3 regions of the Microlunatus soli genome follow, and region 1 is predicted to be linked to each of the others. Evidence: riboswitches for the same ligand, from Rfam matches in the RefSeq annotation. Region 1 holds a riboswitch; each other region holds the start of a gene.
What was found. Region 1 has a riboswitch for S-adenosylmethionine ahead of BLU38_RS07820 (aminotransferase class V-fold PLP-dependent enzyme). Riboswitches for the same ligand answer to the same signal wherever they lie in the genome.
Positions count from the first base shown of each region.

Region 2: another riboswitch for S-adenosylmethionine. It lies ahead of BLU38_RS04635 (LLM class flavin-dependent oxidoreductase); the one in region 1 lies ahead of BLU38_RS07820 (aminotransferase class V-fold PLP-dependent enzyme).
Region 3: another riboswitch for S-adenosylmethionine. It lies ahead of thrC (threonine synthase); the one in region 1 lies ahead of BLU38_RS07820 (aminotransferase class V-fold PLP-dependent enzyme).

Region 1 is NZ_LT629772.1:1,669,746-1,673,015, forward strand. It holds gene BLU38_RS07815 (quinone oxidoreductase family protein) at 59-1,000, shown strand; SAM riboswitch class IV at 1,115-1,229, shown strand; gene BLU38_RS07820 (aminotransferase class V-fold PLP-dependent enzyme) at 1,275-2,720, shown strand; gene BLU38_RS07825 (alcohol dehydrogenase catalytic domain-containing protein) at 2,863-3,270, shown strand, end outside.
Region 2 is NZ_LT629772.1:989,235-992,504, reverse strand. It holds gene BLU38_RS04640 (Stk1 family PASTA domain-containing Ser/Thr kinase) at 1-748, opposite strand, end outside; SAM riboswitch class IV at 1,165-1,284, shown strand; gene BLU38_RS04635 (LLM class flavin-dependent oxidoreductase) at 1,401-2,552, shown strand; gene BLU38_RS04630 (NtaA/DmoA family FMN-dependent monooxygenase) at 2,555-3,270, shown strand, end outside.
Region 3 is NZ_LT629772.1:1,868,972-1,872,241, reverse strand. It holds gene BLU38_RS08715 (phosphotransferase) at 1-423, shown strand, start outside; gene BLU38_RS08710 (hypothetical protein) at 447-878, opposite strand; SAM riboswitch class I at 1,005-1,119, shown strand; gene thrC (threonine synthase) at 1,132-2,409, shown strand; gene BLU38_RS08700 (MoaD/ThiS family protein) at 2,406-2,684, shown strand; gene BLU38_RS08695 (MFS transporter) at 2,806-3,270, shown strand, end outside.

The sequences.
Region 1 (3,270 bases):
GACGAATTTAACAACGTTAAGCACACTGGAGACGTATTTAACAACGTTAAGGAGCATCATGAAGGCCGCACTCATCACCGACACCAGTCAGCCGCCGCGCTACACCGACTTCGCCGACCCCGAGCCCGCCGCCGGCGAAGAGTCGGTCACGATGCTGGCCGCGGGCCTGCACCAGATCACCCGAGCTCAGGCGTCCGGCCAGCATTACGCCAGCCCGGACCGGCTGCCGATGATTCCGGGCGTCGACGGCGTCGCCCGCCGCGATGACGGATCGCTGGTCTACTGCGGCGGCCTGCGACCGCCGTACGGGACCTTCGCCGAACGGGCGGCGATCGCCTCGGTCGCCGTCCCGCTGCCCACCGACGCCGACCCGACCGTCGTTGCGGCGACAGTCAATCCCGGAATGTCGAGCTGGATCGTCTACAAGCTCCGCGGCGAGTTGCAGGCCGGGCAGACCGTCGCGATCCTCGGCGCGACCGGAGCCTCGGGCCGAGCGGCCGTCCAGGCGGCCAGACTGCTCGGCGCCGGCCGGGTGATCGCGATCGGCCGCAACGCCGACGCACTGGCCGAGATCGACGCCGATGAGACGGTCCGGATCACCGCGGACGGCGACTGGGCCCACCCGCTGGGCAAGGTCGGCGGGGACGTCGACCTGGTCGTGGATTATCTGTGGGGCGAGCCGGCCGCACAGAGCATGGAAGCCCTGGTCACCAACCGCTCCGATCCGGCGCGACAGCTGAGCTGGGTCCAGGTCGGTTCGATGGCCGGCCACACGCTCCCGCTGAACGCCGGATTCCTGCGCGCTGCCAACCTGCATCTCCTGGGCAGCGGACTGCGAGGCGTGCCGTGGTCCGACATCGCCGCGCAGCTGCCGGAACTCATCGATCACATCGTCGGCGGCCGGATCAGCGTCCGGCCGGTCGCCCGGCCGCTCCGCGACATCGCAACGACCTGGACCGAGGCGGTCGCGCCGGGCGAACGAATCGTCGTCGTGCCGTGATCGCGGCCCCTCGACGGCTTTCGTCCATCATGAGGACGCCTGGTCCACTATGCGGACGGATGTCGCTGTCGGCTTGCGGATGACCGACGGGCTGCCGTCCAATGGAGGTGTTCGTGTGACGAGTGTCAGCGTCAAGCCCCGGCTTGCTGACCGGCAACCCTCCTCCGCGGTGGGGTGCCCCGGGTGAAACACACGGCCGGGCCCGACCGGGACCCGGCAAGCGCGGGTCCGCAGTGCATACCAGGGTGGACCCTCAACCCGAGGAGTCCTGATCATGACCGTCACCGCCCCGACCACCGACCGCACGACGGCCGACGCCGACGCCGCCTGTCCGCCGGCAGCCGAACGCGCCGGACTCGACCAGTCGCGGACGTTCGGTCGTACGGATGCACCCGGAAGGCTGGACGCATTCGGTCCCCTGGTCGGCGTCAGCGGCGCCGATCTGGAGGTCCCGCTGGTCGACGGTCGGTCGGTTCGCTACGCCAACCTGGACTACGCCGCCAGCGCCCCGGCTCTGGATGCTGTGCTGGCCGACCAGCAACGGATCCTGCCCTACTACGCATCGGTCCATCGCGGAGCCGGTTACGCCTCCGCGGTGAGCACCGCGCTGTATGAGCAGTCCCGACGCACCGTCGCCGACTTCGTCGGTGCCCGCGACGACGACCTGACGATCTTCACCCGGAACACCACCGACGCGCTCAACCTGCTCGCCGGCGCGGTCCCGGCCGGTTCCCCGGTGGTCTGCCTGGACATCGAACACCACGCCAATCTGCTGCCCTGGCAGGGATTGGGCGCGACGATCGTGAAAGCGTCGCGGAGTCTGACCACGACCCTCGATGATCTTGATCGGACCCTGCAGCGGACCGGCGCCGGCCTGCTCGCGATCACCGGTGCCTCCAACGTCACCGGCGAAGTACTCCCGTTGGCCCGGCTGGCCGACCTCGCGCACCGACACGGTGCCCGACTCGCGGTCGACGGAGCACAGCTGGTCCCCCATCGCCGGGTCGACCTCGCCGCCACGGGCATCGACTATCTGGTGTTCTCCGGCCACAAGTTGTATGCCCCCTTCGGATCCGGTGCGCTGATCGGCCGGGCGGACTGGCTGGAATCGGCCCCGCCCTATCTGGCCGGAGGCGGCGCGGTCCGCAAGGTCACTGTCGAACACACCGACTGGGCCGACGGCGTCGCCCGCCACGAGGGCGGCACGCCCAACGTCCTCGGTGCCGCCGCCGTGGCCGCGGCCTGCCGGGCGATCGCCGAAATCGGCGATGATCATCTTCGACGGCACGAATGGCGGCTGCGGACCCGGCTGCTGTCCAGACTGGCCGGACTGCGAGAGGTCCGGCTGTTGTCGATCTGGGACGACTGCACCGACGCGGTCGGCGTCGTCGGCTTCACCGTCGACTCCTATGACGCCGGTCTGGTCGCGGCCTATCTGTCGGCCGAGCACGGCATCGGCGTCCGGGACGGCGCGTTCTGCGCTCACCCGCTTGCGGCTCGCCTCGGTCTCACCGGTGGCGCACTGCGCGTCAGCTTCGGCGTCGGCAGCGGTTCGGAGGACATCGACCGGCTGCTGTCGGCGCTGCAATCGCTGGTCGAGGACGGCCCGCAATGGCGCTACGAACTCGTCGACAGCCGCTACCAGCCGGTCGGTGACCCGCGACCGAAGCCGGCCTGGCTGGACAGCCTGGACGCTGCCGCCGATCCCTGCCGGGGCTGACAACCCTCGCCCCGCTGCTTCGTCCGGTGACCCCGGCCCGCATCCTGGTATCTGATGCGGAATGCTGTGCCATGTTGACGTCTGTCGACGCCGCCGATCGCCGAGAATCGATCAGCCGGCCAGCACGGAACAGGGAGGGACGATGATGAAGATCACCGGAGCGGTCCTGGACGAGATCGGGCGGCCCCGCCCGTATGCCACCAGCCGACCGATCTCGATCACCGAGCTCGACCTGGCGGCCCCCGGCCCGGGCGAGGTCCTGGTCAGCATCGAGGCGGCCGGACTCTGCCATTCCGATCTCTCGGTGGTGGACGGGAATCGGCCGCGGCCGACCCCGATGTTGCTCGGTCACGAGGCTGCGGGTCTGATCGCCCAGCTCGGCCCGGGCGTGGACGATCTCGAGGTCGGGCAGCGCGTGGTGATGTCCTTCCTCCCCCGCTGTGGTGACTGCACACAGTGCCGGACCGACGGCCGGCTGCCGTGCGGACCCGGTTCGGCGGCGAACACGGTCGGTTCACTGCTCACCGGGGGCCGTCGACTTCAGCGCAAC
Region 2 (3,270 bases), 680 kb from region 1:
CGTAGTCCGGGATCGGCCCGGCGGTCTGGAAGGTCGACGGTGCCGGCACATCGTTGTGGACGTGGGCGTAGGCAACCTGGATCGGGGTCTCTCCGGTGTGCGGCTTGCGGCCGGTGAGCAGCTCGAACAGCACGACGCCGGTGCTGTACACATCGGAACGCGCGTCGGCCTTGCCGGAGACGACCAGTTCCGGTGGCAGGTAGGACACCGTGCCGATCAGCAGTCCGGCGGTGGCCGTCGACGTCTGAGCCGTGACCGCGCGGGCCAGCCCGAAATCGCCGACCTTGATCTCGCCGCGCTCGGAGATCAGCACGTTCTCCGGCTTGATGTCGCGGTGCACCAGACCCGCCTCGTGTGCGGCGGCCAGCGCGCTGAGCACCGGTTCGATCATGGTCAGCGCGCGGATCGGAGTCAGCGGCGACTCCCGGGAGATCACCGAGCGCAGGGTTCGGCCCTCGACCAGCTCCATCACGATGTACGGGCGTCCGGCGTCGTCCCCCTGGTCGAACACCGAGACCACATGAGGGTGTGACAACCGGGCCGCGGACCGGGCCTCGCGATCGAACTTCCGCGCGAAGTCGGCATCGTCGCCGAGCCCGACGTGCATCACCTTGACCGCGACCATCCGGCCGAGCCGGGTGTCGGTGGCTCGGTATACGGTCGCCATGCCGCCACGGGCAACCCGGTCGAGGACCTGGTAGCGGCCGTCGAGTACGTGCCCGACCAGCGGGTCGCTCGTACTCGTCATCGTCACGCCTGCTCCAAAAAGGTGCCGAGGGGAAGGGCGGGTCGGCGCGGTCGACCCATGGCCGAGTGTAGGGCGACCGCCGCGTGATTCCAGGGCCAACGCGCCGTACTCCCGCGTTGTGTCCTGGATGTGCCGTGGCTGTCGAGGCTCGTGTCCTGACGGTGATCACCGCGAGACCTCTGCCGGATAACCAACGGGTGTTCGATTTTCCTTGCTCTGCAGCGATTCCGCGCCCCCCGCCGGCCGGCCCGGTGTGTGGGGCATTGCCGTGGTGATCATCGACGACCCGTGGGCCGGCCCGTCTGCGGGCCAGGTGATCTCGAGTCGGGGGCTCCGGTCTCGTGACAGCGAGACAGCGGCGTTCACATCGCGGACGTCCGGTCGGGGCTGCTGCGACGGCGGGTTAGCGTTGTCTTCGTCAAGAGCGTCAGCGCCAAGCCCCGGCTTGCTGACCGGCAACCCTCCTCCGCGGCGGGGTGCCCCGGGTGAAGACATGGCTGTACGGCCCATCCGGGCGGTAGTGGCAAGTGCGGGCCCATCAGATCGGGGTCCCTGACGAGAGGACCAGGACGCGGTGAACTGTCGATCTAAATCCTAGTTAAACCGTAGGTAATACAGAGAATCTGATGATCATGAAAGGACGATCGGCCCGATGGCTCTCTCCACCTCGCTGCACCTCGGTGTCGCGCTCGAAGGGCTCGGTACCCACCCCCGAGCGTGGCGACTTCGGCCGCAGCTGGCGCGCCGTGCCTTCGGCGCGCGCTACTACCTCGACCTGATCCGGGTCGCCGAACGGGCCGGGATCGACTTCGCCTATTTCACCGACGGCTATGCGTTGCAGAGCGAGGACGACCGCAACTTCCGTGGCCGGCTGGACGCCGCATTGCTGGCCAGCCGACTCGCGCCGGTGACCGGGGGCATCGGCCTGGTGCCCGAATTCACCGTCACCCACGCCGAGCCGTTCCACATCTCCAAGGCGGTGGCCACCCTCGACCACACCAGTGAGGGGCGGGCCGGCTGGGCCCCGATCACGGCCAGCAGCGCCGACCCGACCGCGGAGGAACAGAACCGGCACTTCGGGCGACGGGAGCTGCTCGACCCCCAAACGGCCGACGCCGAGGCCGGCGAGGTCGCCGACGTCGTCCAGCGACTGTTCGACTCCTGGGAGGACGACGCGGAGATCCGCGATCTGCCGACCGGCCGCTTCATCGATCGGGACAAACTGCACTACGTCGACTTCGACGGGGAGTTCTTCTCGGTCAAGGGTCCGTCGATCACGCCGCGACCGCCGCAGGGCCGGCCGCCGACCGTGTTCGTGGTACGGACGGCGGCCGCGGCCAGCAACGCCGGACGTCATGCCGACGTCGCCGTCGTCACTGCCGGTGATCTCGAAACCGACCGGACCCTGGCCGACGGGGTCCGAGCGGCGGCACTCGAGGCCGGCCGCAGCGAGCCGCTGCCGGTGCTCGTCGGCTACCAGGTCCTGCTGGCGGGCACCGCCGATCAGGTCAAGGAGCAGCGCGCGGTTCTTGATCACGGCCTGGCGCAGCGCCCGACGGCCCGCGGGATCGGATTCGAGGGCACGCCGGGAGCGCTCGTCGAGGAGCTCGCCGGGATCGGCTCCGCCGGGTTCGCCGGCGCCTTGATCAACTTCGAGGTACTGCCGGGCGGGTTGGAGCTGTTCGCCGACGCCGTCGTCCCTCAGCTGGAGGAACGAGGCCTGTTCCGAGCCGGCGATCGGGATCTGACGCTTCGCGGACGCTTCGGCCTGACCAGACCCGTCAATCGGTACGTGAGGAGTTGATCATGAGTCAATCGCAGGACCATCGACAAGCCGGGCGGCCGACCAAGCAGGTCCGGCTCGGTGCACACTTTCCCGGCGTCAACCACAACACCGTCTGGTCCGACCCGCAGGCCGGCAGTCACATCGCGTTCGGGTCGTTCCGCGAACTCGCCCAGAGCGCGGAACGGGGCAGGTTCGACTTCTTCTTCCTGGCCGAAGGCCTCCGGCTGCGCGAACGGCACGGCAAGATCCATGATCTTGATGTCGTCGGCCGGCCCGACACGTTGCCGGTGCTGGCGGCGCTGGCGGCGGTGACCGAGCACCTCGGGCTGGTCGGGACGATCAACGCCACCTTCAACGAGCCGTACGAGTTGGCTCGGCAGTTCGCCTCGTTGGACCTGCTGTCCGACGGCCGTGCCGGCTGGAACGTCGTGACCTCCTCCGACGCCTTCACCGGTGAGAACTTCCGCCGCGGCGGCTACCTGGCGCGCACCGACCGATACGTCCGGGCCGCGGACTCCGTCGGCACCGCCCGTGAGCTGTGGGACAGCTGGCAGGCCGATGCCGTGGTCGCCGACCTTGATCATTTCACCCGGCCCGGGGCGATCAGCCCGTTCAGCCACCACAGTGAGCAGTTCGACATCAGCGGGGTGTTCGACACACCCCGTCCGGTGCAGGGACATCCGGTGATCTTTCAGGCCGGTGACTCCGCCGACGGCCGCGACTTCGGGGCCCGAAC
Region 3 (3,270 bases), 200 kb from region 1:
CGACGCAACATCGACCTCTGCCGATCGATCGACGGTCTGGATCTGGACCTCGACGCCGCGCTCGCGTTGTGGGAGGAGGCGTTGACGCTGCCGGGCGCGGCCGAGCTCGGCCCGGACCGTTGGTATCACGGCGATCTGGTCGCGGAGAACCTCCTGCTCCGCGATGGCCGGCTGACCGCCGTCCTGGACTTCGGCTCGCTGTCGATCGGCGATCCGACCATCGACCTGCACGGCGCCTGGGAAGTGCTGGACGACCCCGCCCGCGAGGTGTTCCGGCAGCGGCTCGGGATCGACCAACCCGAGTGGCTGCGGGCCCGTGCCTGGGCGCTCGGTATCGCGCTCGGGGCGTTCAGCTACTACTGGGACACCATGCCGGGACGGCGAGCCGACCGGCTGGCGATGGCCCGCAACGCTTTGTCCTGAGCGTCTGCCAGCCGGGAACCGGATCAGAGGTAGCCGCCGTCGGCCAGTCCGGCGGCGCGTTCGAAGACGTTGGCCCGGGCCAGATCGCCGGTCCGTAACCACGACCAGCCCATCGCGGCGGCGTACAAACCGAAGAACGGCAGCCCGAGACAGGCCAAGTACTGCCAGGAATGGCGTTCCTCGTGCCGGAGCAGGTTGGGACTGGTGGCCAACAGGTCCGGCCAGCTCCGGGCGGTGATCACCACGTTGCCCACGGTGAACGCCCCGGCGATCGGGAAGCCGAGCCGGTAGCCGTCGGCGAGCACCAGCCCGCGCGGGCCACGCTGTACATCGGCACGCCCGATCCGCGCGATCAGCAGGCCCACCGGCGTGGACAGATTGGCCCAATTGCCGAGTCGCCGCAGCTGCTGCGGAGCGGTCAACCGCCCGCCGCCGATCGGTCGCACGTCGTCCATGCAGCAAGAGTAGGCCGGCCCGCGTCCCTACCGCCGCCCACCAGGTCGTCTCGTATTGTGGTCAGTTTGGCCGAAATATGGGATGCGATTAGGTATGGACCGGTGGCCGACCCGTACGCTGAGCAGAGCTCATCCAGAGGGGGCGAGGGATTCGGCCCAGTGACCCCCCGGCAACCAGCTGACAACTCAGCACCGGTGCCAACTCCGACTCGGTACGAAAGCCGGCCGAGAGAGATGAAGGACGGTATCTGCTGTGACCACAGCACTCCAGACCGAAGCCCCCGCGGGTTGTCGGCCCGGCGCATTCGGCAACGCCACCCACCTCGTCTGCCGCGCCTGCGGCGCGAAGAGCCCGCTCGGCCCGTTCTATGCGTGCCTGGAGTGCTTCGGCCCGCTCGAGGTGGGCTACGAATACCCCGAGATCACCCGTGAACAGATCGAACGCGGACCGAAGAGCATCTGGCGCTACGCCTCGCTGCTGCCGGTCCCGGCCGACATTGCGACCTTCCGCTCCACCGACCCGGGCTTCACCCGGCTGGTCGACGCCCGCAACCTCGCCGACGACCTCGGTCTGAAGCAGCTCTGGGTGAAGGACGACTCCGGCAACCCGACGCATTCCTTCAAGGACCGGGTGGTGGCCGTCGCGCTGTCCGCCGCCCGCGAGCTCGGCTTGCAGGTGCTGGCCTGTCCGTCCACCGGCAACCTGGCCAACGCTGTCGCTGCCGCGGCCGCGCGGGCCGGCATCAAGTCGGTCGTCCTGGTGCCCAGCAACCTGGAGCAGCAGAAGATCCTCGCCTCCGCGGTCTATGACACCACGCTGATCGCGATCGAGGGCAGCTACGACGACGTCAACAAGCTGGCCAGTGAGATCGCCGGCGAGGAAGAGGGCTGGGCGTTCGTCAACGTCAATGTCCGGCCCTACTACGCCGAGGGTTCCAAGACGCTGGCCTTCGAGATCGCCGAGCAGCTCGGCTGGCGGCTGCCCGATCAGGTCGTCATCCCGGTCGCGTCCGGCTCCCAGCTGACCAAGATCGACAAGGGCTTCACCGAGTTGATCAAGCTCGGCCTGGTCGAGGAGAAGCCGTACAAGATCTTCGGTGCGCAGGCCACCGGTTGCTCGCCGATCGTGCAGGCCTACCAGGCCGGCCAGGATGTCGTTGCTCCGGTCAAGCCGGACACCATCGCCAAGTCGCTGGCCATCGGCAACCCGGCCGACGGGCCGTACGTGCTGGACGTGGTACGCCGCACCGGCGGCAAGATCACCGACGTGGACGACGCAACCGTGGTGGAGAACATCCAGCGGCTGGCCCGCAACGAGGGCATCTTCGGTGAGACCGCCGGCGGTGTCACCCTCGGCGTAACGGCGAAGTTGATCAACGACCGTGATCTTGATCCGTCCGCCGAGACCGTGATCATCAACTCCGGCGACGGACTCAAGACCCTGGACGCGGTTGCCGACAAGGTCGGACCGAAGACCACCATCCCGCCGCGTTACGACGCATTCGAAGACTTCTGGAAGGCTGCCAAGTGAGTGCATCGGTACGGATCCCGACCATCCTTCGCAACTACACCGGTGGTGAGAAGGAGGTCTCGGCCGACGGTGGCAACCTGGCCGAGCTGATCGACAATCTGGAGTCCAACCACCCGGGCATCAAGGCCCGGGTGTTGGACGATGCCGGTGCGCTGCGCCGCTTCGTCAACGTCTACATCGGCGACGACGATGTCCGTTTCATCGGCGGGCTGGACGCCGAGATCGCTGACGGGGCGCAGATCTCGATCATCCCCGCCGTCGCCGGCGGCTGCTGAATTCTGCAACGCGCCCGCGGCGTAGCGGGCTTGATCGCACCGCGGACGGGTCGTTGACCGATCGAACCTGTGCTCAAGCCCGCGCGGTAAGTGGCCGAGCCGACCCGTAGGCTGACCGCTTGTGAAGAGGTTCGCCGTCTCCGGGATGCCACGCGAAGTCCTGGTCCTCGGAGTCATCGCCTTCTGCGTCATGGTCGGCTTCGGCGTGGTGCTGCCGGTGCTGCCGGTCTTCGCCCGATCGTTCGGAGTAGGAAACTTCGAGGTCGGGGCCGTGGTCTCGGCCTTCGCTCTGATGCGGTTGATCTGCAGCCCGTTCTGTCCGCGTCTGATCTCGATGCTCGGCGAGCGGGTGGTGCTCGGCGTCGGGATGTTCATCGTGGCGATCTCCAGCGGGCTGGTCGCGCTGGCTCAGGACTACCCGCAGTTGTTGATCTTGCGCGCTGCCGGTGGGATCGGGTCGGCGATGTTCACGGTCTCGGCGATGACCCTGCTGTTGCGAGTGGTCGCACCGGACCGGCGCGGCCGGGCGACCGGCATCTATCAGGGTGGCTTCCTGCTCGGCGGGATGGCCGGCCCGGCGGTCGGC